Regions from separate parts of the Paenibacillus sp. 37 genome, predicted to be linked through region 1. Evidence: riboswitches for the same ligand, from Rfam matches in the RefSeq annotation. Region 1 holds a riboswitch; each other region holds the start of a gene.
The links. A riboswitch is a leader RNA that binds a small molecule or an ion and turns the genes downstream of it on or off. The one in region 1 is predicted to bind S-adenosylmethionine.
Positions count from the first base shown of each region.

Region 2: another riboswitch for S-adenosylmethionine. It lies ahead of mmuP (S-methylmethionine permease); the one in region 1 lies ahead of F0220_RS24990 (methionine ABC transporter ATP-binding protein).
Region 3: another riboswitch for S-adenosylmethionine. It lies ahead of metA (homoserine O-acetyltransferase MetA); the one in region 1 lies ahead of F0220_RS24990 (methionine ABC transporter ATP-binding protein).

Region 1 covers NZ_CP043761.1:5,837,331-5,845,284, reverse strand. The annotation lists gene F0220_RS25015 (putative polysaccharide biosynthesis protein) at 1-1,513, shown strand, start outside; gene F0220_RS25010 (DUF2515 family protein) at 1,715-3,001, opposite strand; gene F0220_RS25005 (thioredoxin family protein) at 3,144-3,488, shown strand; gene F0220_RS25000 (COX15/CtaA family protein) at 4,031-4,969, shown strand; gene F0220_RS24995 (Cthe_2314 family HEPN domain-containing protein) at 5,175-5,891, shown strand; SAM riboswitch class I at 6,030-6,171, shown strand; gene F0220_RS24990 (methionine ABC transporter ATP-binding protein) at 6,298-7,332, shown strand; gene F0220_RS24985 (methionine ABC transporter permease) at 7,333-7,954, shown strand, end outside.
Region 2 covers NZ_CP043761.1:6,103,660-6,111,613, forward strand. The annotation lists gene F0220_RS26265 (ABC transporter permease) at 1-1,986, shown strand, start outside; gene mmuM (homocysteine S-methyltransferase) at 2,066-3,133, opposite strand; gene mmuP (S-methylmethionine permease) at 3,111-4,523, opposite strand; SAM riboswitch class I at 4,616-4,717, opposite strand; gene F0220_RS26280 (Ger(x)C family spore germination protein) at 4,788-5,990, opposite strand; gene F0220_RS26285 (GerAB/ArcD/ProY family transporter) at 5,987-7,087, opposite strand; gene F0220_RS26290 (spore germination protein) at 7,121-7,954, opposite strand, start outside.
Region 3 covers NZ_CP043761.1:1,983,222-1,991,175, forward strand. The annotation lists gene F0220_RS09040 (phosphodiester glycosidase family protein) at 1-99, shown strand, start outside; gene F0220_RS09045 (MOSC domain-containing protein) at 131-817, shown strand; gene F0220_RS09050 (ROK family protein) at 890-1,768, shown strand; gene F0220_RS09055 (HRDC domain-containing protein) at 1,945-2,946, shown strand; gene corA (magnesium/cobalt transporter CorA) at 3,018-3,953, opposite strand; SAM riboswitch class I at 4,405-4,528, shown strand; gene metA (homoserine O-acetyltransferase MetA) at 4,765-5,682, shown strand; gene F0220_RS09070 (PLP-dependent transferase) at 5,707-6,894, shown strand; gene F0220_RS09075 (trans-sulfuration enzyme family protein) at 6,891-7,954, shown strand, end outside.

The DNA of each region.
Region 1 (7,954 bases):
CGGTAACGCATCGTTTACGATCTCCAATACGGTATATTTAATGCTGTTAACTGTAGCAACGGCGGGCATACCGAGTACACTTAGTAAAATGGTATCGGAACGCTATGCGCTCGGACGCGCGAGTGAAGCCCAACAGATCTACCGTGCAGCCCTGATCTTTGCGGCTGTCGCGGGGGTAGTCATGTCTGCTTTATTGTGGTTCGCTGCACCTTATTATGCCACGTATGTCTCCAAAGTACCGGCATCGGTCAGCGCCATTCGCGCCTTGGCTCCAGCCTTGCTGCTGTTCCCGGCCATTGCGATGATGCGTGGATATTTCCAGGGACGCGGCAACATGACAGCGGGTGGTATTTCACAGATTGTTGAACAGTTCGCCCGTGTAGGTACAGCCATTATCGTGGCTTATGTCATGCTGCAATGGAATTATGATGACCAGACGATTGCTGCAGGTGCTTCATTTGGCGGGGTATTAGGAAGTGTGGGTGCCTTCGGTGTCATGCTGTACTTCACCTTGAAGCTGCGTCGTAGCGACCGTGCGGCCCAATTGAATTACGAACGTGCAGAGCAGTTACCGATGAGAGGTATCTACAGTGATATCTTCAAGCTGTCTATTCCAATTGTGCTGTCCTCACTTGCGGTTCCAGCCATTAACTTCATCGATTCATCCCTTGTGGTACCACTGCTTAGTGGCCAGATTGGACTCGAAGAAGCGACTGGTGTACTTGCGATTCTGGGTGCGAAAGCCCAAAGTATTGCGGGTATTCCTCCGATTCTGGCTATCGCTTTAAGTCAATCGTTGGTGCCTGTCATTTCAGCAGCATTTGCCCGCAAGGATGAAGCGCATCTGAAGAGTCAGGTGACACTTGCGTTGCGCATTTCGATTCTGACAGGTATGCCGATTGTCATTGCGCTTTGTGCGGCAGCATATTCGGTCAACGGATTGCTGTTTACCAATCTGGATGGAACGCCGATCATTGCCTTGTTAACATTCGGTACTATTTTCCAGATTACGATGATGACCACCAACTCCATTTTACTCGGGGTAGGGAAACCACGAATTACTATGATCAGTGTCGCAGCAGGTGTTGTGATCAAACTGATCGCAAGTCTGATTCTGGCGCCGATCTTTGGCATTTACGGCATTATCATTGCAACGGCCCTTTGTTTCCTGGTCATCACGTACCTGAATCTGCGGGTCCTTCGCAAAATCGTTGATTTCTCCATCATGGGAGATCGTTGGAAAGGGTTTATCATTACAGTGTTGCTTGCAGCAGGTGTAGGATTTGCAACGAACTGGATTGGGAATACGATCTTTGGACTGTTCCTGCCAGCGCGTGTATCCTTCTTGTTTACCTGCCTTGTGGTTGGTGTGCTTGTGGTGGTGGTGTATCTGATTCTCATGGTTGTGCTGCGTGTACTGCGCAAGGACGAGCTGGGCAGTTACCCCCGTATTCTGCAAAAAATTCTCCGTCCACTTATGCGTCTTCAACGTGGAGCCGGGCAAAGAGGTTAAAAATACAAAGTGCATTATTCAAGCATAAATATTTTATGAAAATAGGATACAAGCTCTGTCTGCTATTGAAGCGGACAGGGCTTTTTGTATAGTTAAGGCGAGCTGAGCAACTGAACTCCACATTAGCCCAGCAAGCAAGGATAGCAGTGTATAAAGGTATTCCCATCATCCGTCTTTGACTGCTCTATATGACCTTTAGCATTAGTGTGTGATGGCTTTGGCATCATGAGCCAGTGCTGTTTTCAGCATGCCATACCGGTGTTCGTGACTCATCTCAAACAGCCATGGGCGGCGAGGTGCCGTCAGATAACCGAGACTATCCCGAGTCTGAAGCCAGTCCTGTCTGGTGATCGGTTCATAAGGCGTGTCACCCCATACGGAGAGCAGTTCCGGACTATATAATCGTTGCCCTTCTGGAAGCCATTCCTCATCCAGTAACGCCTGAGCGTATAATGTATGTTCACCCGCCTCGTCTTCACGATTGGTAAACAGACCAGGCCAATATTCAGCGCGCGAGCCACGATGGGGAACCAAACGTGCGAACTCCAACACTTGTGAGTGTACTTGCTCCACGCCAAACAACAAGGCATATAGGCCTTTACCAAACATGATCCGCTCATCCAACTTTCCAAAATGTTCAATGACGCGTCCTGCGAGTCCTGTTCCCCGTCCAAGAGGAAAGACGATATGATTCAGACCCGCCAGATTATGCAGATGGAATGCGGGTTTCGAAAGTACTTCTTTTTGAAAATAAGGATGCTGCACCACCCGGCTCTCGATATAGTTCTGCTCATTAATAATTAATGCCACACTTAGCAGTGAACTGCATCGTTCCAGCCAAAAGCGTTCCCAAAACGGCGTCATAAACGCCGATACGTGAAAGTGTGACAAGAGATGGAAACAGCTTCGTCCGATCCGGCGACTGTTCATATACAGCAGTAGCTGGGGATAGGCATCCTGGAAAATGAGTGCATTGCACCGCTCCAGCAGCCGATACATATACTCGCGATCGCTCTGATTCTGTAGATTATGCATTAAGTCACTCTGAAGATCTGTCATGTGATATCCGCCGTTGCGAGAGACCATATGGGCCAGCAGTGCCCAATGGAGTTCAGGGTATTGCTCATAACATTCCAGATAAGCTGCCGTGCGGGTGATATTACTCCGATTATGTTCCTGGGTCAGTGTCTTAATCTCTTCCAGGATGATGCAATCTTCTTCGCAGACGAGTGCGCTTTGAACCTGGTCCGTACGTGCAAAAGACTTGCTGCTGGCAGGTAACAGACGCTCCACCTCAGACTGTAGGGCAGCTGCCGTATCGGTATCCCACTCGATGTCACGCAATGGGTGACGAAGCTGTGCTGACGCTTGCCATGCAGCCTGTTTGCCACGCCAGATTTCCCGGGCAGCACCCGGAATGGAACGGACCATCTGCAGGAGGGACCCGTGATGTTGTTCGCTGGAAGAATCGGTTCTGGTGGAAGTCATGATGTGACATCCTTTCATGATGTTCTGGGTTTAAATTCACAGACCATGTGGTTTATTCTAAGTATGCGCTGATTATTTGACTTCCACTCGCCAATTTGCTTCACTTAGGGTAAGACAAGGTACAGAAAGGGAGATGAACTGAATGGAACAGATTACTTCCAAACCGGCTTTTGATGTAGCCATCCAATCCCCACGTTTGACGATTGCCGTATTCAAGGCAGACTGGTGCGGTGACTGCAAATACATCGATCCGTTTATGCCTGAGGTTGAAGAGAAATATGCACGTGAACTGACTTTGATTGAGGTCGACGTGGATCAGGTTGGAACCGTTAGTGAAGAGCAGAATATTCTTGGCATTCCAAGCTTTGTGGCGTATACAGATGGCCGCGAACTCGTACGGTATGTGAACAAGCTGCGCAAGTCAAGAGAAGAGATCGAGCAGTTCCTGGATCGCGCAGTTGAGGTGTACAACACGATCCATAAATAATGTTATATAAGTTCAAATGATGAATATTCACACAGGCACTCCGATGACAGAATAACCTTTTGATCGCTGTTATCCCCAGATTTCTTTGATCCCTTTTATTAGGGGGAAATCCGGGGATAAAGGCGAAGCATATGCTTTCGATGCAGCTTTCTTTCAGAAAGCTTTTAGCTTCGCTTCTTCAGGCTATTTCTGTCCTCTCCGTTATTGTGTAAATTTTTCATTGAACTTATATAAATGTATGACAGGTTCATGTTGTTAAAGGGTATACTAGATGAAACGCCATTTCTCTTGAAATAGGGAAATGGCGTTTGTGTGTTCTGAACTCTGTTTAAGACACAATTCAACTGGCTATCCCCCAAATAACATAACCCCAATGACCTGCGGGTCATTATTTCACCAGACGTTAACATTTTGTCACAAAGCGCGACGTCAATGAACATTTTATCCGGTATAATGAATTTAGTTGTGAAATAAGTGTCAAAGTACCGAAACAAGCGGAGAATATTCTTCGCCATCTTAAACCAACAGCGGGTGAGAAAAATTTGAAACACTTAACTTTGTTTAAATGGTTAACCGTATTAACCTGTCTTGTCATGTTTCTGGCCACTTTTGGTGGAGGCATCGTAACCAAAACGGAATCAGGCCTTGGCTGCGGAACAGAATGGCCTTTATGTAACGGAAAACTCGTTCCGGCACATACTGTGGCTTCACTCATTGAATATTCCCACCGCGCTGTAAGTGCACTGGCTGGACTGTTGTCCATTGCCTCATTTGTTGCTTTTCTGCAGTTCGGCAAGTCACGCCGTGACCTGCAATTGTTTTCTTTCTTAACTCTTGTATTTGTTATCGTCCAGGGAATCATGGGTGCTTTTGCCGTCGTCTTCTCCCAATCTTCAGCAGTCATGGCACTGCATTTTGGTTTTGCACTGATTGCTTTTGCCAGTTCTCTAATGATGGCGCTGGGCATAAGGCAGGAGGCTAAAGATGGCGGATTGGAACGCCTGAATAAATACCCTCGGGTTAGTAAAAAATTCAGGAATCTGGTCTGGTTCTCCACTATTTACACATATCTCGTGGTATACACGGGTGCATTTGTGAGTCACACGGATTCTGCTGGCGGATGTTCCGGATTTCCGCTCTGTAACGGGCAGATTATTCCTGAGCTTTCGGGTGGGGTAGCGGTTGCTTTTGCTCACCGTGCAGCAGCAGCGTCGCTCGTGATTGTTATCGCAATTCTGGGTCACTTCGCTTACCGTAATCATCCGGACAACAAGGAAATGCGGACCCTTGGCGTGGTATCCGTTGTTCTCATCCTGATGCAAGTAGTCATTGGTATTTTCATGATGGTGACAATGAACCGTCCGGAAGTATACATGTTTGTAGCTCTCGCTCATATGCTGGATATCGCCATATTATTCGGAGTTTTAACGTATATGAGTTTCCTGGTGTACAAGCTGCATCGCCCGGCTAATCGTTTCTAAGATATAGATCCATTCTTTTTTCCAAAGGTACTTGGGCTAAATATGAAAGTCCACCATCCAGTGATGTACATCATTGGACAGGTGGACTTTGTTTGATGTCAGGGGGATCAGGGCAACCTATGGCAAGCAGCAATTACACGGAATGGATGATGTGTTACGTTTACGGTGATGAATTCTTGTTGATTTGGAAAAGAGGAGGTTAGATATGCTGCGAACGTTGTTGGGGGAAAAGCCACGTATAAACGAAGGTAAATTGAAGGCAGCGATGGACGCAATGGCGCATACGCTTGAGTTATTTCAACGACAAATGCATGTGGACCATGATCCCACGCATGACTATCGGAAACTGTATGTGTGGACTCAGGGACTTATCTCCTCACTGGATGAACTAGAGCAAAGCTGTTTCGCTGCTGCTCATTTTCGCAATAAGGTCGTTGCAGGCTCAACGGATGATATGACGGCGACTGAAAAAGCAGAGTATGCACGGTATGTGTATTTCTACAAAGATGGCTTTATCCGCTGCTTTGCCATCCTGGATAAAGTGGGTACGGTACTAAATGAAATATTCCAGTTGAATACTTCAAATACCAAAGCGCATTTTTCTTATTTTACAGTGTTAAGGCAGTTCGATTATGCGAGGGAGCACCATGATCTTGCGTTGCAATTAATACAGATCAAGGACTCTTATCGTGAGCCGATGAGCAAGCTGCGCAAACGACGTAATATGGAAATTCACTACATGAACTCAGAAATGCATGATGACCTGTGGCAGTTACACCAGACCTTGCAAGGTAAAGTGAAATTGGAGGATTTGAATCAGCATGTGCAGGAAATGCGTCAGGGCGTCGATATGGTCTGTGAAACGTTAACAGCCTCTTATCGTTATATTAACAAAATATGGAAAAGAAATAATTCCCTTTGACAAATCGGAATACTTGGAATATACTGAGTTTCAATTAGAGTGTTACAATGACGAAGAATGAAATGATATTTCTCAAAAGTTACATTCACATTATAAAGCATAAACTACATGAACTTATAAAATCCTACAATAACATATTTCTTATCGAGAGCGGCGGAGGGACAGGCCCGATGAAGCCCGGCAACCGATTTGTAATGACATGATACATGTATCATTCGTTATAGATGTTAGGTGCTAATTCCTACAAAATGGTGCAAGGCACGATTTTGGCAGATGAGAAGGTATATTCTTTCACGTGAAGAGCCCTCTTTGTTTCTGCAAAGGGCTCTTTTTTTGTACTTTAAGGGGAGTTTTCCTTTAGATCGGGTAAAGATACATGTAGGTGGTTGGAAAGGGGCAAGTGCGATTGATTGAATTAAAAGGTTTAACGAAAACGTACGGCAAAGGGGCAAAATCTACAACAGCGTTATCCGAGCTGAATTTGAACATCCAAAAGGGCGAAATCTACGGCGTGATTGGGCATTCTGGAGCGGGCAAAAGTACATTGATTCGCTGCATTAATTTGCTAGAACGGCCTACGGAGGGTGAAGTATGGGTTGATGGGATCAACCTGACTGAACTGAGCAAAACCGAACTGCAGCAACAGAGACGCAAGATCGGGATGATTTTTCAACACTTTAATCTGTTATCTTCGGCAACGGTATATGATAATGTGGCTTTTCCGCTAAAGCTTGTGAATACACCAAAGGATGCCATTGATCGCAAAGTGAAGGAAATGCTCAATCTCGTTGGCCTGGAGAACCATAGCAAAAAATATCCAGCTCAATTATCGGGTGGACAGAAACAACGTGTAGGGATTGCGAGAGCACTTGCAAGTGATCCGAATGTACTTCTCTGTGATGAGGCTACTTCGGCACTTGATCCGCAGACGACAAATTCAATCCTGAAGTTATTGCTCGACATTAATGAAAAGTACAACCTTACGATTGTGCTGATCACACATGAGATGCATGTCATTCAGAACATCTGTGACAAGGTAGCTGTCATTCATCAAGGTGGCATTGTGGAACAGGGACCTGTAACCGAAGTGTTCCTGAAGCCGCAGCATGCGATTACGCGGGACTTCATGATGCGTGACCATGAAGCTGGACTCGCTCTGGAAGAGACCGCTCTGGCGAATGCAGGCATTGAATTGCAGGCAGGTGCTGCTTCCAAACTTGTGAAGATATCCTTTCTGGGTAACAAAACGTATGAAGCGATTTTGTCGAGAACGGTACGTAAGACAGGCGTGGATTTTGCCATCCTGCAGGGTACAATCTCTACGATTAAACAGGTGCCTTATGGACAGCTGACCGTTCGGTTCGAGGGTGATTCCATTGCGATTGATCGGACGATATCAGAATTAACCGCAGAGGGACTTGATGTGGAGGTGCTTCGTTAGATGGATTTTTCAACCGTACGTTGGGAAGAGGTTGGTAAAGCCTCTATTGAGACGCTGCAAATTTTGGGTGTATCAGGCTTGTTCACCGTAATCTTTGGTTTACCGCTCGGAGTTCTGCTGTTCATGACAGCCCGATCTGCTTCGATCAAATCACGGACGGTGTACATTATATTGTCCTTGATTGTGAATATTTTGCGCTCAGTTCCATTTATCATATTGATTGTTGCTCTTATTCCATTCACTCGTATACTCGTCGGTACAGCTACAGGAGTGTTAGGTGTTATACCACCTTTAGTTATTTCAGCAGCTCCTTACTTTGCTCGATTGGTGGAGACGACGTTGCGAGAAGTTGATCGGGGTGTCATTGAGGCTGCGCAGGCGATGGGCGCATCGACCGGACAGATTGTAAGACGGGTCTTACTGCCTGAGGCACTGCCTGGACTGCTTGCGGGTATAACGATCACCATCGTTACGCTTGTCTCCTATACGGCGATGGCGGGCATGGTTGGTGGTGGAGGTCTGGGAACACTGGCAATCAACTATGGATATTTCCGTTATCAAAATGAAATCATGATTATATCCGTAGTGTCGATGATCATTCTTGTGCAAATTCTCCAGATGG
Region 2 (7,954 bases), 270 kb from region 1:
GTCTGGATTCCAACGTCCATGGCAAATGCCTATCATATTTCGTTAGATGATACCATTGGCTTCAAAACCGGCTCAAGCACACTCGAATTGAATGTGTCGGGTATTGTCATCGACGTACCGTACGGAGCACCCTTCTCCAATACTGCACGGGTCTGGATGAATTCTGCTGATTATCAACGTGATTTCACGGCACTCGCTGGCAACGAGAATTACATGATCGGTATTCATTTCAACGATTACAGTATGAATTCATTGTATTGGGAACGGTACAATCGCGAGACAGGTACTCCGTTTCTGGAATCCAAAATGGAGTTCGAAGCGATCTCCTCTTTTTATCTGATTATTAACCAGGTTATTGGCTTCATTATGATTTTCATGGGCGTTGTCATGCTCTCCATCGCTTTGATGACCATCGGGTTCACAATTTCGGATGCCATACTGGCCAATTACAGAACGATAGGTATTCTCAAATCACTCGGGCTAACTGCCCGGAGAACAATAGGTACCTATGTCATTCAATATGCGATGCTCTCCATTGCTGCCATTATCCCCGGAATTGCACTTAGCGTATGGATCTCCAGGTGGATCATTAATATATCCGTGTCCTCTCTTCGAGTGGACCATCAGAACATTCCAGTCCAAGGATTGGACGCTGCCATTATGGCTGGTGTGCTTCTATTTGCTATAGTGATTCTGTCCGTTGTGTTATATGCCAAAAAAGCACGCAGCATACAGCCTGTGCAGGCCATTCGTTATGGTATGTCGGAGACAGATAATAGCCGGATGGCGGGCAAAATGAATTCACCCTGGGCACGATGGATCGGGTTCACACGACTGCCTGTGACTATGGCCCTTGGACTTCGACATTTGTTCAAAAACACCAAAAGTTCTATTCTAACCCTCCTGCTGACCACGATGGCATCCTCTGTATTGGTTCTAGGGTATGTTCTGCTGACCAGCATAACCGGAATCTATCAGACCGCAGCCCATTGGGGGTATGATAATGCCAACATCGCAGCAGTCGTGGTGAACAAAAGTACCTTCCCCCAGGCTGAGCTGAAACACGTGTTAGAACAGGATTCAAGGATCAGCAATGTGGGCTGGCAAGGGAACACAACGGGTGTCATTAGCCCGGAGTCTTCTAAGGGAGTGCAAGGCCCATCCATCAGTCTCAACTTGAGTGTACTGGACGGAAAATATCAGGAACTTGGGTTCACAACGTTGAGAGGCGATAACCCTCGCCATGTGAATGAGATTGCCATTGGTGTAAGTATAGCCCAAACATCCAATAAGGATCTTGGTGATCTCATCGACATCTATATTGAAGGAGAGAAGAGGACATTCCTCATCACAGGAATCTATCAGGCAATCGCCAACATGTCTGTTTCAGGCCGAATCACGATCGATGCCATGAGAAGTGTGAACCCGGCTTATGGTGAATTCGATGCCATTTTCATCAATGTGAAGGATATTACACAGGCGGATCTGATTGCCGGGGAATTGAACGAACAATTTAAAGATTTTGCATCCGTAGTCACCCAGAAGACATTGCTTGATTCAGTATACGCGGAAGCTGCCAATATCCTGATCTATCCCATGAGTCTGATTGGATTGCTGTTCATCGCTGTGACGTTCATCATTATTTTCAGCACCTGTCGGATCAATATCCGCAAAGAGAGCAGAAACTACGGAATATACAAATCACTGGGAATGACATCCCGCCAGATCCGATTCTCGGTCACGATGGGAATGATCGTGCTGTCCTCCATCGGAGCGATACTGGGTATGCTCGTCGGCGTATATGTACTTCCTCTTCTGCTCGAACTGGTCCTTTCCGGTTATGGTATCGTCGAGCTTCCGCTGATCCTGAATTGGGGTGGAATGATACTGTTCGCCTGTCTAAGTATCATTGCAGCGGGTCTTGGTTCATGGTTCTCTTCGCGAATTATTCGTGGGGCATCGCCACGTATGTTGGTTATCGAATAAGGTAGTCAGGATTCTATAACGCAATAACAGCCCTTCCATGCCTTTATAAAAGGTGGAAGGGCTGTTATTGCGTTATGATTTAACTCCGCCATTTCTTCGCAAGTTCACCAATCTGATGTGGCGTAGTGCGGCAGCAGCCGCCAATAATTTTCGCGCCCGCAGCAACCCACTGTTCCGAAGCATCACTCATACTGCCACATGTACCCTGTCCACTCCACGTCTTCGTTGCTGCATCGTATACTTCTCCCGAGTTCGGATACACAATCACAGGTTTATCGCTGGTACGGCTCAAAATACCCACTGCTTCCGTCACCACTTCCATCGGAGCACAGTTCAGGCCAATCGCCGCAACCTGCGGCTCGGAGCCAAACGTCTGTGCACATACCTCAAGCGGTGTGCCTTCGCTGATGCTTGTCCCGTCTTTTAAAGAAAAAGATAACCAGGCATACGCATGAGGAAACTCCTTCAGTAAATCAACCAGCACCTGTGCTTCCTGCAAGGAAGGAATCGTCTCAAACGCCAGAATATCAGCACCCGCTTCAATCAGCGCCGCCATACGCGGACGGTGAAATGCGGCAATCGTCTCATCCGACACGCCGTAATGACCCACATACTCTGAACCGTCCGCCAGATAAGCGCCGTACGGACCAACGGACCCGGCAATAATTGGACGTGGACGAAGACAATTTCCTTCGCGATCCCCTGTACGATCTGTTATATACTCCTCATTCTCCACCGTCTCAGCATGTACCGAAGAAGCTTCTACAAGCTGACTTGTCGAGCTTTCTCTCCCTACTAGTCTACTCTGCACTTCTGCCCACACGTCATCTCTCGCCTGTGCAGCCAGTTCCACCGTCTTGCGGATCAGCTCCAGTGCTGCCTGTTCATCGATCCCTCTCTTGCGGAAACCATCCACCGTCGCCTGATAACTGGATGTAATCGCACAGTCGGCTCCTGCTCGAAAATAATCTGCATGGACCTGAACGATAACATCCGGATTCTCAAGTAACACACGAGCAGACCATAGTGGATCATCGAGATCACATCCATGCTGTTCGAGTTCCGTTGCCAGCGCTCCATCCAGAATCATGACCGGATGTTCACGCAGGATCTGTTCTAAGGGGTTAGTCTGTTGTGCTTGCGTCATGTACTTGTCCTCTTTTCTTATTCACACGTTCTGTCAGATAATAAGCAGCGTAACACACTGCAATAAACGGAACCCCACAATATAGCGCAATTCGCTGTGTCGGGTCAAAGGCAATACCTATGCATGAAGCCAGGCATAATATAAATGAAACAATTGGTACCACCGGATATAGTGGTGTGCGGTAGACCAGATCTTTGACCGCATGTCCTTCCCGGATATATTGTCTGCGGAACATGTATTGGGAGACACTGATACTCATCCATACCGCAACGACAGCCAGACCTGAAATGGAAACCAGTGTAATATACACGGTACCTGGCGCAATGATGCTGGACAGCAAGGCCAACGCACCACCCACCATACTAATCAGAAGTGCATTCAGCGGTACCCCGCTTTTGGTCAATTTGGCAAACCACGGAGAGATCGTTTTTTTGTCAGCCAGAGACCAGAGCATCCGTGAAGATGCATATAGGCCCGAATTGGCAGCAGAGAGAATCGCCGTCAGAATAACAAAGTTCATAATGTCTGCTGCATAGGGTACACCCACCCGCTCCATTACCGCTACAAACGGACTTTCCAGTACACTGGCATCCGACATGGGCAACAAGGCCGACAAGATAATAATCGTTCCGATGAAGAAAATAACCAAACGCCACAGCGTTGTATGAATAGCTTTCGGTATCGTCTTTTCCGGGTTCTCCGTCTCACCCGCGGCAATGCCGATTAACTCGGTGCCTGAGAAGGCAAAGTTTACAGCAAGCATGGTCATCAATATGGCTGTAGCCCCATGAGGGAACCACCCGGATGCGGTAATATTCGATAGAAATGGAGCCGGTTCAGAATCCGCCATGGGAATGAACCCAAACATGGCTGCGCCACCGATAATAATGAAGATTACGATAGTCACTACTTTTACAGATGAGAACCAGAACTCGGATTCCGCAAATAATTTCACCGTTAATGCATTAAACAGAAAGATCATCAGTGCAAAGAGCGCACTCCATATCCATACGTTCACCGATGGGAACCAGCGCTGCATCAGCAATCCAGCGGCTGTGAATTCGGAGCCAAGCGCAACAGTCCAGGTTAACCAGTATAACCAAGCCACCGTGTAGCCTGTTGCCGGTCCGATATATTTGGCTGCATAACTATGAAATGCTCCCGTCTCTGGCATATGAACAGACAGTTCACCAAGGCAGAGCATCACCAGATATACAACGATGGCTCCGATTAGATAGGACAGAATGGTTCCCAGTGGTCCCGCCTGCTGAATGGTGTAACCTGAGCTGAGGAATAATCCCGTTCCAATGACTCCTCCGAGAGAGAGCATGACCACATGCCGTGCTTGCATTTTCCGCTGAAAATGCCCTTTGTCGTTGTTGTTTTCCATACCAGCTGCTCCCCTACTTCTTCATCCAGAAAAAACAAAAAAGACCCACTCTGCCTAAAGAGTGCGCCGTTACTGACAAATAAAAACAAACGCTCCTATCTATCAGGCTTTCACCCGCTGGAATTAGCACAGTATCCTTCAGATCTGTTGCTGAGGTTTCTAAGGGCCAGTCCCTCCACCTCTCTGGATAAGAAAATGATTTTTTACTAATATAGCGATCTATCATGAATGTGTCAACATTTAAATAATAAATGGCACACCTCGCTATTCCGTGGAAGACCCCGGATTGGTGATGGTGGTCTTTACCTCATACGTGATCGGCACGGTGCTAAAAATTTTATCCCAATCGTCTTTGACTTTTTTCCATGTTTTAGGTTCTTTAATACGCAAGCTATCCCGAAAATCCGCAACATCTACTTTATAGGTATGCTGCAGTTTGTATAACACCTGTCGAATCTGTTGTTCAGCCAGTTCAGCAAATTCTTTTTCCAATTCTCTGAGATAAGCACCTTTTTCCTCTTCCTCTGGAGCACGCCAATCCTCCATCAACCAGCCTTCGGATTCAGTCTTCACATGGAATGAAATATCATCGCCAACCACTTTTGGAATTATTTTTGTTTTTTTCTTCTTCATTTCATATACAACAGTGAATCCCGCTTTATTGTATGTCTTCAAGATGCCTCCTTTTTCTTTAGGTCTGATCCACGACAGCCCTTCTAGATCCGTTTGGCTGAGTTCCCCGATGAATTTGGTCGTTTTCCCATCAAAGATACTGGCACCGGAGAACTTGTCCTCTCCATTGAAGTTCAGTACATTCTGGAGCAAAAAGCTGGAACCGGATTGCATTTGTGCATCTAGTTTGGAGAGTAAAACGGGGTCCAGGATTTTATTGGACAAGTACGAATTACCGGTAATACCTGTAAGATAAAATGCTGGAATCCGGGAAGGATCATCTGAAGTCAGTACATCAGCAGCGCGATGATGGCTAATCAGCACCAGACAGTTAGGACGAATATCGTTATCCCGAAGTACAAAATCCAGCAGCTGGTCCAGACCATACTTTTTGGCGATATCCTTGGACACAACGATAACCTTCAGATGATGCCCGATGAGCGGATGATCTCGCCTTAGTGCAAACTGACGAAAGATTTGCAGCAAGGAATCTCCGGTAAGCTGTTCATTGGAGTAGGACGTTTTACCAGAAGCAGGTGACCCGGATTGTTGGCTCTTCTGACTGCTGGAGTTACCGGGAGCAATCTGTACCGTGGCTGTCACATTGTTCTGCTTGGAATACGTTCCTCCCTGATTAGCGATGTTTTTCTCAAATTCCGTCTCTTTGCCAATATCGATCCCAAGACCAACGTATACACTTAGATCCTCTATCTCCCGACTGCTCCAACATCCGGATATCGTTAAGAGTATGCATAATACAGTGGCTAAGCGTAACAACATACGGAATGTAATCATGCATGCTTGCCTCCTTTTTTACGAATCAGACTTAACAACAGTAGTACCAGAGGTAAAATGGCAAACAACCATACGGACACGTTACCCAGCATATCTCCTAGTTCGAAGGTATCATCCACGGTCTTGGGCATCATTGCTATCAGATAGATGAACGGAAGCAGACCGTACATAATACCTTTGATTTTTTTGGAACGGAACAAATCACGAATACCCACCGACGCGCAGTAATGTGTGATCGCTGTAGTCGAGAAAATTTGCATAATCCAGATGACCAGCAATAATGATTCGAATCTTTCGAATATTAAACCTTGTATCTCAAAGCTTCTTACCAAATCCAGCGTTGGCCAGGTTCGCGTTTTGATCCCATCAAGGGATAAACTGCCTATGACCATGACAACCGTGATCAAGTAGATAATGGTGGATATGAATATCCCCCAGCTCATCGCTTTATTGCTTTTCTTCGGATTTTTCATATAGGCAGTCATGACTAACATCACCTCATAGCCCGTATAAGACAATAGTGATGGTTTTAGCCCTTTGAAAACGGGCATAACCCCATCACCGAGAACGGGTCTCAGATTGCCTATCTCGAATAACTGATTACTGAGCAAAATTTCAATTACAAATATAATGATCGTAATCGGCAGAATAATCTCGAACACGCGTACAATGACACCAAGCCCACCCGAGATCATATATATACCGATCCACATGAAGACCATAACAATTGCCCAGGTGGGGGTGCGTTCGAGTAGATACATTCCTGTCACATCAGCCATGACTCTTACTTCAAAAGCTGCAATCACCGTGAAATACATAATCATAGCAAATCCCAGTATGTAAGCAATCCAGTTCCCCGTAATTTCGCGGGTGAACTGGAACACGGTTTCCCCCGGAAATCTGCGACACAGGGTAACCATAATTATTCCAATACCTGTAATAATCAGTCCAGACAGTATAATGGAAATCCAGACATCTGGTGTTCCTACAGCCTTGCTAGTTGTTCGAGGTAACGTCAATATCCCGGCACCAAGCATGTAATTGACAATAATTACAACGGCCTGTGTCGTGGTTAGCTTTCCTTGGGAGCCATTCACTTTAGTTCACCTCCAGACCTTCTGTGAGTTAGCTTATTTTTTTCGGTCCTGATCTATCGGATTTGTCATTTTGGGACGCATTCTCATCATATTTAGCGGTGCACGGATAACGAAGTCCTTCCATTCATTGATGTGATAAGGAACCGCTGGTGCCACATAAGGTACGCCAAAGCTTGAGAGTCGTGCCAGATGCGTACACACAAGCAGAAAGAACATAACCACGCCAAACAATCCGAGTACGGCTGCGCTGAACATAGCGGCAAATCGGAGAATCCGTAGTGTTAATCCCGCACTATAGACTGGAATCGTAAAGGAAGAAATGGCCGTAACCGCTACGACAATGACCAGAAATTGGCTTATAATTCCCGCCTGCACTGCTGCTTGGCCAATAATCAGACCTCCTACGATACCCATCGCTGGCGCAATTGGTTTAGGCAGCCGTATCCCTGCCTCCCTCAGAATTTCAATCGAAAGTTCCATGATCAGTACTTCAATGATCGAAGGAAACGGCACGCCTGTCCGCGTTTCAATAATCGTCAGTACCAGCTTCGTTGGAATAAGACCCGGATGGAAGGAGATAAACGAGATATAGAGCGCAGGAGCAAGCAATGCCAGCATCGCGGCCATAAAACGCAGCACTCGCAAAAATGTTCCGGGAATCCAGCGTTCATAATAGTCCTCGGGTGACTGAAGCAACATGCTAAAGGTCACCGGTACAATTAATACAAATGGCGTTCCATCCAGCAAAATTGCCACTCGGCCTTCCAGAAGGGCACCCATTACCCGGTCAGGTCTTTCTGTATTCAGTACCTGCTGAAAAGGACTCAGCGTATTATCTTCGATGAGTTGTTCCACATAACCTGATTC
Region 3 (7,954 bases), 3.2 Mb from region 1:
GGCGGTGCTTCCTCGGGTATGTATGCCGGGGGCAAAATGCTGACTTCACCAGGCCGGCTCTTGAGTAATACACTCGTATTTGGCGGCTCTGTGCGTTAAAAGAAAGTGATTATGGGAGGTATGATGCCAAATGACACTCACATCGGATCGAAAGCCAGGGGAGGACAATACAGCTGTTCTGGCCATTAATGTAGGACTGCCGCAGCCGCTCCCTGGGCAGAAGCGTGAGGTGCTGAGCGGCATTGTGAAACATCCTGTATCCGGCGCGGTTTTCCTGTCATTCACTGGAATGACAGGGGATGCGCAGGCGGATCTGGTGCATCATGGTGGGCCTGACAAAGCCGTTTGTGTATACGATTACAGTCGTTATCCGGCGCTGGAACAACTGATGGATCGCACGCTGGATTGGGGAGCTTGTGGAGAAAATCTGACAGTTCAAGGCTGTGCCGAAGAAGACGTCCGGATTGGTGATGTGTACGAGTTGGGCGAAGCTACAGTGCAGGTCAGTCAGCCCAGACAACCTTGCTTCAAGCTGGGTGCAAGGTATGACTTTAAGGACCTGCCTGTTTATTTTCAGGAGAGTGGATATACCGGCTTTTACTTTCGTGTACTGCAAGAAGGTGAGGTAGGGCCTTCATCGATATTTCGACGGAACAGCACCGGTCCAGCCTCAATGACGGTTCTTGAAGCCAATCGAATCATGCATCAGGGGAAAGAAAATGTCGAAGGTATTCAGGCGTTGCTGGCCATTCCTGCGCTGTCAGACAGCTGGAGGCAAACGTTAATGAAACGATTGTCCAAGCTGGAGAACAAGTAGCAGGGTAATTATAGTGTCATCAAGTAAAGCAATTCGAATTCCTTTTTAAACTAACTTGGGAGTGTGACTAACATGACGATCTTAGGCGCAATTGAAGCAGGCGGAACCAAATTTGTATGTGGTATTGGCACAGAAAACGGAGAAGTTTTGGAACGCGTAAGTTTTCCAACAACAACACCGGAAGAGACCATGGCTCAAGTGATTTCGTTTTTTGAAGGCAAAGGCATTGAAGCTCTGGGCGTAGGTTCATTTGGTCCGATTGATCCGATTGAAGGAAGCCCAACATATGGATATATCACAACAACACCTAAACCACATTGGGGACAGTATAACGTGATAGGCAAGCTCAAGGAGCATTTTGATGTGCCGATGACATTTGATACGGATGTGAATGGTGCGGCACTTGGAGAAGCAACCTGGGGCGCTGCACAAGGCCTTGAGAGCTGTCTGTATATCACTGTGGGTACAGGTATTGGTGCAGGTGCTGTGGTTGGCGGTAAAATGGTCCATGGATTGTCACATCCAGAGATGGGACATATCATTGTACGCAGACATCCGGAGGATACATACGAGGGTTTCTGTCCGTATCATGGTGACTGCCTCGAAGGCCTTGCAGCAGGACCGGCCATTAACAAACGTTGGGAGCAACCGGCTTATGAACTGCCTGCAGATCATAAAGCTTGGGAGATCGAAGCACATTACCTGGCACATGCACTGATGAATTATGTTCTCATTCTTTCTCCGCAGAAAATCGTCATGGGTGGCGGAGTAATGAAGCAGGAGCACCTGTTCCCGATGGTGCGTAGCAAACTGCAGGAGTTGCTGGCTGGATACGTTCAGCATCCGGCACTTCAATCCGACATTGACCAGTATGTTGTTTCACCAGGACTTGGCGACAATGCAGGGCTGTGTGGTTCGCTGGCGCTTGCCAAGTTGGCATTGAATAAGTAGGTCATTAAGGGATTGACGAATTTTACCATTGTGGTATGATATGGGCAACAGCATAGTACGGTTAATGAGGAAGCACCTCTCTTGCATGGATTTTGCAGGAGGGGTGTTTTTTTTTGCTGCCTATAGGTAGTATCTCTAACTCGTATAAGCTGAATATTCAAAGGGAGGGAACGAAAATGGAAGTCATTTTCATGAACAGATTGTCCAGAATGTCGGATCAGAATGCAGAGTATGCACAGTTATGGATTGGGGAAGAGGAAGATAGTTGGCAGCTGGGATGGAGTCGCTACGAGGAAGGAGAGCGTGAGGACAGCATCTGGTATGAAGGGACTTCTTGGGAGGAGCTGCTTCATATTTACCGTCATCAGCTTGCCATACAGATGAGTGAGGGGTACCGACCGCAGTTGCAGGGGTTATTTCATGAGAATGATGATCTGAAGTCACGCAGTTATGGTGGACAGCGGCTCCATTGTTACAGTGAGTTATACGGCAATGAGCAATTATATACGGATCTGTGCACATGGCGCAGGAAGAGAGCTGTGTCTGACCGGAAGGCACCGTATTTTATTGCAACAAATCGTTTGCTGCGTTTGATCAGTGCCTTTGTTCCGCAATCGCTGGATGAACTGATGCAACTGCCGGGCGTAGGAGAGAGCAAAGCAACTGAGTATGGTACGGAATGGATGGAGATTACAAACGGGTTGGAGCGTTCAACGACATTCCCGCTGGACTGGGTATACACGGCGCTGAAGGAGGAAGAGTATGAGAGTTGGTTATACAAGCAGAGAGAGCAGAAGTATAAGCAGGAACTTGATAAGTTCACCACGCGTAAGCAGGTGCTTGAAGGCATGAAGGAAGGGTATACGTTAGAGGAGATTGTTAATCGATCCGGATTATCCCGACGTGAGTTGGTTGAGCTGTTAGAGGCACTGGATCACGAAGGTTATGACACCGATTGTCTTCTTGATGTGGAGCTGGCAGTGATGCCAGAGAACGAACAAGAGGCCGTATGGAGTGCGTATGAGGAGCTGGGAGATACGTTCCTGAAGCCAGTATTACATAAGGTGTATGGAGGAGAGAAACCCGATGGAGGAAGTCTGGAGCAGGTCTATGAAAGACTGCGCATGATTCGAATTCGCTTCCGTCGGCACGCAGAGACAGAGAAGAATGTTGGTTAATGATCAGAAATGAAAAAAGACGAGGCGTTTCTCCCGGAGGAGCGCTTCGTCTTTTTTCATTTCATACGAGTTCATACCCAGTCTTTCTTGCGGAAAATGAAGAACATGCTCAGGCCCAGTGTAACCATCAGGCCAATTACAACAAAATAGCTGTATTTCCAGTTAAGCTCTGGCATATTCGTAAAGTTCATGCCGTATATACCGGTAATGACCGTCAGCGGCATGAAGACCGTGGTAATGGCGGTAAATACACGCATGATCTCATTCGCCCGGTTCGCAATACTGGATTGGTAGGCTTCTCGCAAGTTGCCCATCAGGTCGCGATAAGTCTCAAAGGTTTCAGATATTTTTACAGCATTCTCATAGATGTCACTGAAATACTTTTGCAGTTGATCATCGATGAGACGCAGATCTTTTTTGTTCAGGGTGTTGATGACCTCTTTCTGAGGTCCAAGGACTTTTTTCAGCCACAGAATCTCACTGCGCAGCCCGATGATTTCATTCAGATGTGACTTTTTGGTGTGCATCAGAATGTCTTCCTCAAGCTTCTCGATCCGTGCTTCAATTCGGTCACCTACGGTGAAATAATTATCAACAATCAAGTCAACCAGCAAATACAGCAGACGATCCGGTGTGCTGATTTCCTGTTCCCACAGGATGGGTTTCAGTGTGCGCAATTCGCTGACCTTTTGCTTGGTAACACTAATAATGAAATGTCTGCCGAGGAATAAGTTCACCGCACGTAGAAATATCTCTTCATCATCGAAACGGATGCTATTAATCACAATAAAATAATGGTTCTCATAAATTTCAATCTTCGGACGTTGTTCTTCGTCACTAAGACAGTCTTCCACAGCCAGATCATGCATCAAGAACAGCGGCTGAAGTACCGCCAAATCGTCTACGTCTGCATCAATCCAGTAAAATCCTTCCGCTGGTGGAGTCAGCGCCTGCTGAATGTCGTCCACCGGAATAAATACACCGTTGTTTACCAACCGGATTTTCATCGTTAATCTACTCCTTCTGCACCCGCCAACTTGGCGGATATTATCATTATGGGCGCAAAAAGAACAAATCAGCCGGTCGGCAGCGGAGCCTGGAGATCAGGGCTGCGTTCACTATAAAATCAAACGGAAGTCACGTCCCGCTGCCGGCATGCTGATGTCAATTCTCTATGCAGTTTGTCGGAATTCGGCTGCCAGTCAGGCCTCGGGTCGCCATCCATTTAATATGTCACCTCTCACATAAGGGTTTATAACACCTTGTTTAGTATACCGCTGGTACAAGGTGCTTTCAAGCGCAAAAATGTGTCTATTTCGCGCCCTGAGGCAGTGTATGACAACGGATGATGAACGGTTCCGATCTGGGAAGCAGACATCGAACTGCATCTTGACGTGAGGGCATTAATGTAATAAAGTAGACGGTGAACCATATTAAATTACAATCTAATACAGCGAAATCTTATCAAGAGTAGGTGGAGGGACTGGCCCGATGAAACCCGGCAACCGGCGGTATACCGCACGGTGCTAATTCTTGCAGCGACTAAGTGTCAAGTGGCACTGTTGTAACTGAGAGATGAGAGAGGCGCATATCTATTTTACATATGACCTTTCTCGAAATCCGAGGAAGGTCTTTGTCATATGCCCCGACTTCTCAGCAGTGATTTTCGCTAAGGAACTTGAGGTTGTTTGTAACGTTGGATGAAAGAACAATTCAATGTTTTTACAAGCTCAAGGCAGTCTATAACTGTATTGATGTGAAGACATCAAGCCAGGGGTGGCTGCATCTATCTATGCACAAGGAGGAGTTAGATTTACTATGCCAATCAAAATACCTGATACTCTACCAGCAAAAGAAGTACTTGAAGGAGAGAATATCTTCGTCATGGATGAAACTTCTGCATATCAGCAGGATATTCGTCCACTCCGTATCGCTATATTAAACCTGATGCCCACAAAGGAAACGACCGAAACACAATTGCTTCGTCTGGTGGGAAACACGCCTATTCAGGTGGATGTCGTTCTCGTACATCCCAAATCCCATACGTCGAAGAATACGTCTCAGGAGTATTTGGATCTGTTCTATAAAACCTTCGATGAGATTGAGCACCGCCGTTTCGATGGAATGATTATTACGGGTGCCCCGGTGGAACAGATGGATTTCGAAGACGTGAACTATTGGAATGAAATCCAGGAGATCTTCGAATGGACCAAAACCAATGTGACTTCAACCCTCCACATATGTTGGGCTTCCCAGGCAGGTTTATACCATCATTTTGACGTACCCAAGGTTGCACTTGATGAAAAGTGTTTTGGCGTTTTCCCACATACCATTAATAAACCACATGTTCCGTTGTTGCGTGGATTCGATGAAGTATTCAACGTTCCACATTCCCGTCATACGGAAGTGAGACGCGAAGATATTGAAAAGAATGAGAATTTAGAGATTTTGGCTGAATCCGAGGAAGCGGGGATCTTCCTGGTTGCTACCAAAGACGGCAAACAGATTTTTGCCACAGGACATGCCGAGTATGACCCGTTCTCATTAAAGTGGGAGTATGACCGGGATGCAGCCAAAGGGTTGGATATCGCATTGCCTAGACATTATTATCCGAATGACGACCCTTCCCGTGTGCCACCGGCTACTTGGCGCGCTCATGCCAACTTATTATTCTCTAACTGGCTCAATTACTATGTGTATCAAGAAACACCTTATGATATTGGTCCGCAAATCTAATCGAGATTACAGGAGGATGCAGCAATGGAAGACAACAACAAGTTGAAAATCGAAAGCCGCTTAGCACAAATTGGGTCCATCAATGAACCGGTAACAGGCGCCATTAACTTTCCGATCTATCAATCCACTGCGTTTCGCCACCCGAAGCTTGGACAAAGCACGGGGTTTGATTATATTCGTACGACTAATCCAACCCGTAAAGTATTGGAAGAAGCCGCTGCAGCGCTGGAGTCCGGTGATGCAGGGTTTGCCTGTAGCTCGGGAATGGCCGCGCTGCAAACGATTTTTGCCATGTTTGGTCAAGGGGATCATCTGATTGTATCGCTGGATCTGTATGGTGGAACCTATCGTCTGCTGGAACGTATTCTGTCCCGTTTCGGCGTAACTGCAAGTTATGTGGACACGAATGACCTTGCAGCACTGGAGAAGGTTCGTCAGCCGAATACCAAAGCGGTATTTATTGAGACACCAACCAATCCACTGATGATGATCACCGATGTGGAAGCCGTTGCTTCCTGGGCGAAAAGTTACAACCTGTTGACCATTGTTGACAACACGTTGTTGACTCCATTTTTCCAACGTCCGATTGAACTGGGTGCCGATATCATCATTCATAGCGCTACCAAATATCTGGGTGGACACAATGATGTGCTCGCTGGACTAATTATTACCAAAGGTGAAGCGTTATCTGCAGAGATGGCGTTCTTGCATAATTCCATTGGAGCGGTATTGTCTCCAAGTGACTCCTACCAGTTGATGAAAGGGATGAAAACGCTGGCTCTTCGCATGGAGCGTCATGAGCACAATGCACTTACTATTGCTAAATACTTGCTTGAGCACCCAGCGGTGGTTGAAGTGTATCATCCAGGCCTATCCGATCATCCGGGGTATGAAATACAGAATAAACAATCCACCGGTAACACAGGTATCTTCTCTTTCAAAGTGAAGGATGCACGTTATGTTGAACCGTTGCTGCGTCATATCAAACTCATTGCTTTTGCCGAAAGTCTCGGCGGAGTTGAATCACTCATGACTTATCCCGCAGTACAGACTCATGCAGATATTCCGCTTGAAATTCGTGAAGCCGTAGGTGTGGATGACCGTCTGCTCCGGTTCTCCGTAGGCATTGAACATGCAGATGATCTGATTGCAGATCTCGGCAATGCTCTGACAGTTGCACAACAGGAAGTGGAAGGAGGCGTGCACTCATGAGTGAGTCCAACAACAAACCCAATTCCGAGTTAAAATTTGATACCAAGTTGCTCCATTTTGGCGATGAAATTGACAAAACGACTGGAGCATCGAGTGTACCGATCTACCAAGCATCAACATTCCATCATTTTGATATCTTCAATCCGCCTCAACATGATTACAGTCGTTCGGGTAATCCGACACGTCAGGCTTTGGAAGATTACATCACATTGCTGGAGGGCGGGGCACGAGGTTTTGCCTATTCTTCAGGGATGGCTGCGATCTCAAGCGTGTTCATGATGTTCTCCGCAGGGGACCACATGATTGTAACGGAAGATGTATATGGAGGTACGTATCGTTTGCTTACTTCCATATTAAGCCGTATGCAGATCGAGACAACCTTTGTAGACATGACCAATATAGATGAAGTAAAAGCGGCACTCAAACCAAACACCAAGGCAGTTTATATGGAGACACCGTCCAACCCTACACTGCGAATTACGGATATCGCTGCTGTAACTGACTGGTCGAAGGAACATGACCTGATCACGATTCTGGACAACACCTTTATGACACCGTACTATCAGCGTCCAATTGAGCTTGGTGTGGACATCGTCGTACATAGTGCTACGAAGTTTCTCGGAGGTCACAGTGATGTACTGGCAGGGTTAGCGGTTGCTCGCACGGAATCACTTGGTGTACAACTGAAACAGTTGCAAAATGGACTTGGAACTGTACTCGGGGCACAAGAATCCTGGCTTCTGATGCGCGGTATGAAAACCTTAGGGGCTCGCATGGCTCATAGTGAACGGAGCACAGCCAAACTGGCGGCATGGCTTAATCAGCGCAGTGATATTACCGCTGTCTTTTATCCTGGACTGGAGGATCATCCGGGCCGTGAGGCACATGAGCGCCAGTCCACAGGATATGGAGCTGTCGTTTCATTTGACGTCGGTTCAGGCGATCGTGCAAAAGCAGTTCTTAACCGGGTGAAGCTCCCCATTGTTGCAGTAAGCCTGGGAGCTGTGGAGAGTATTCTTTCCTACCCAGCGATGATGTCTCATGCGGCAATGCCGGCTGA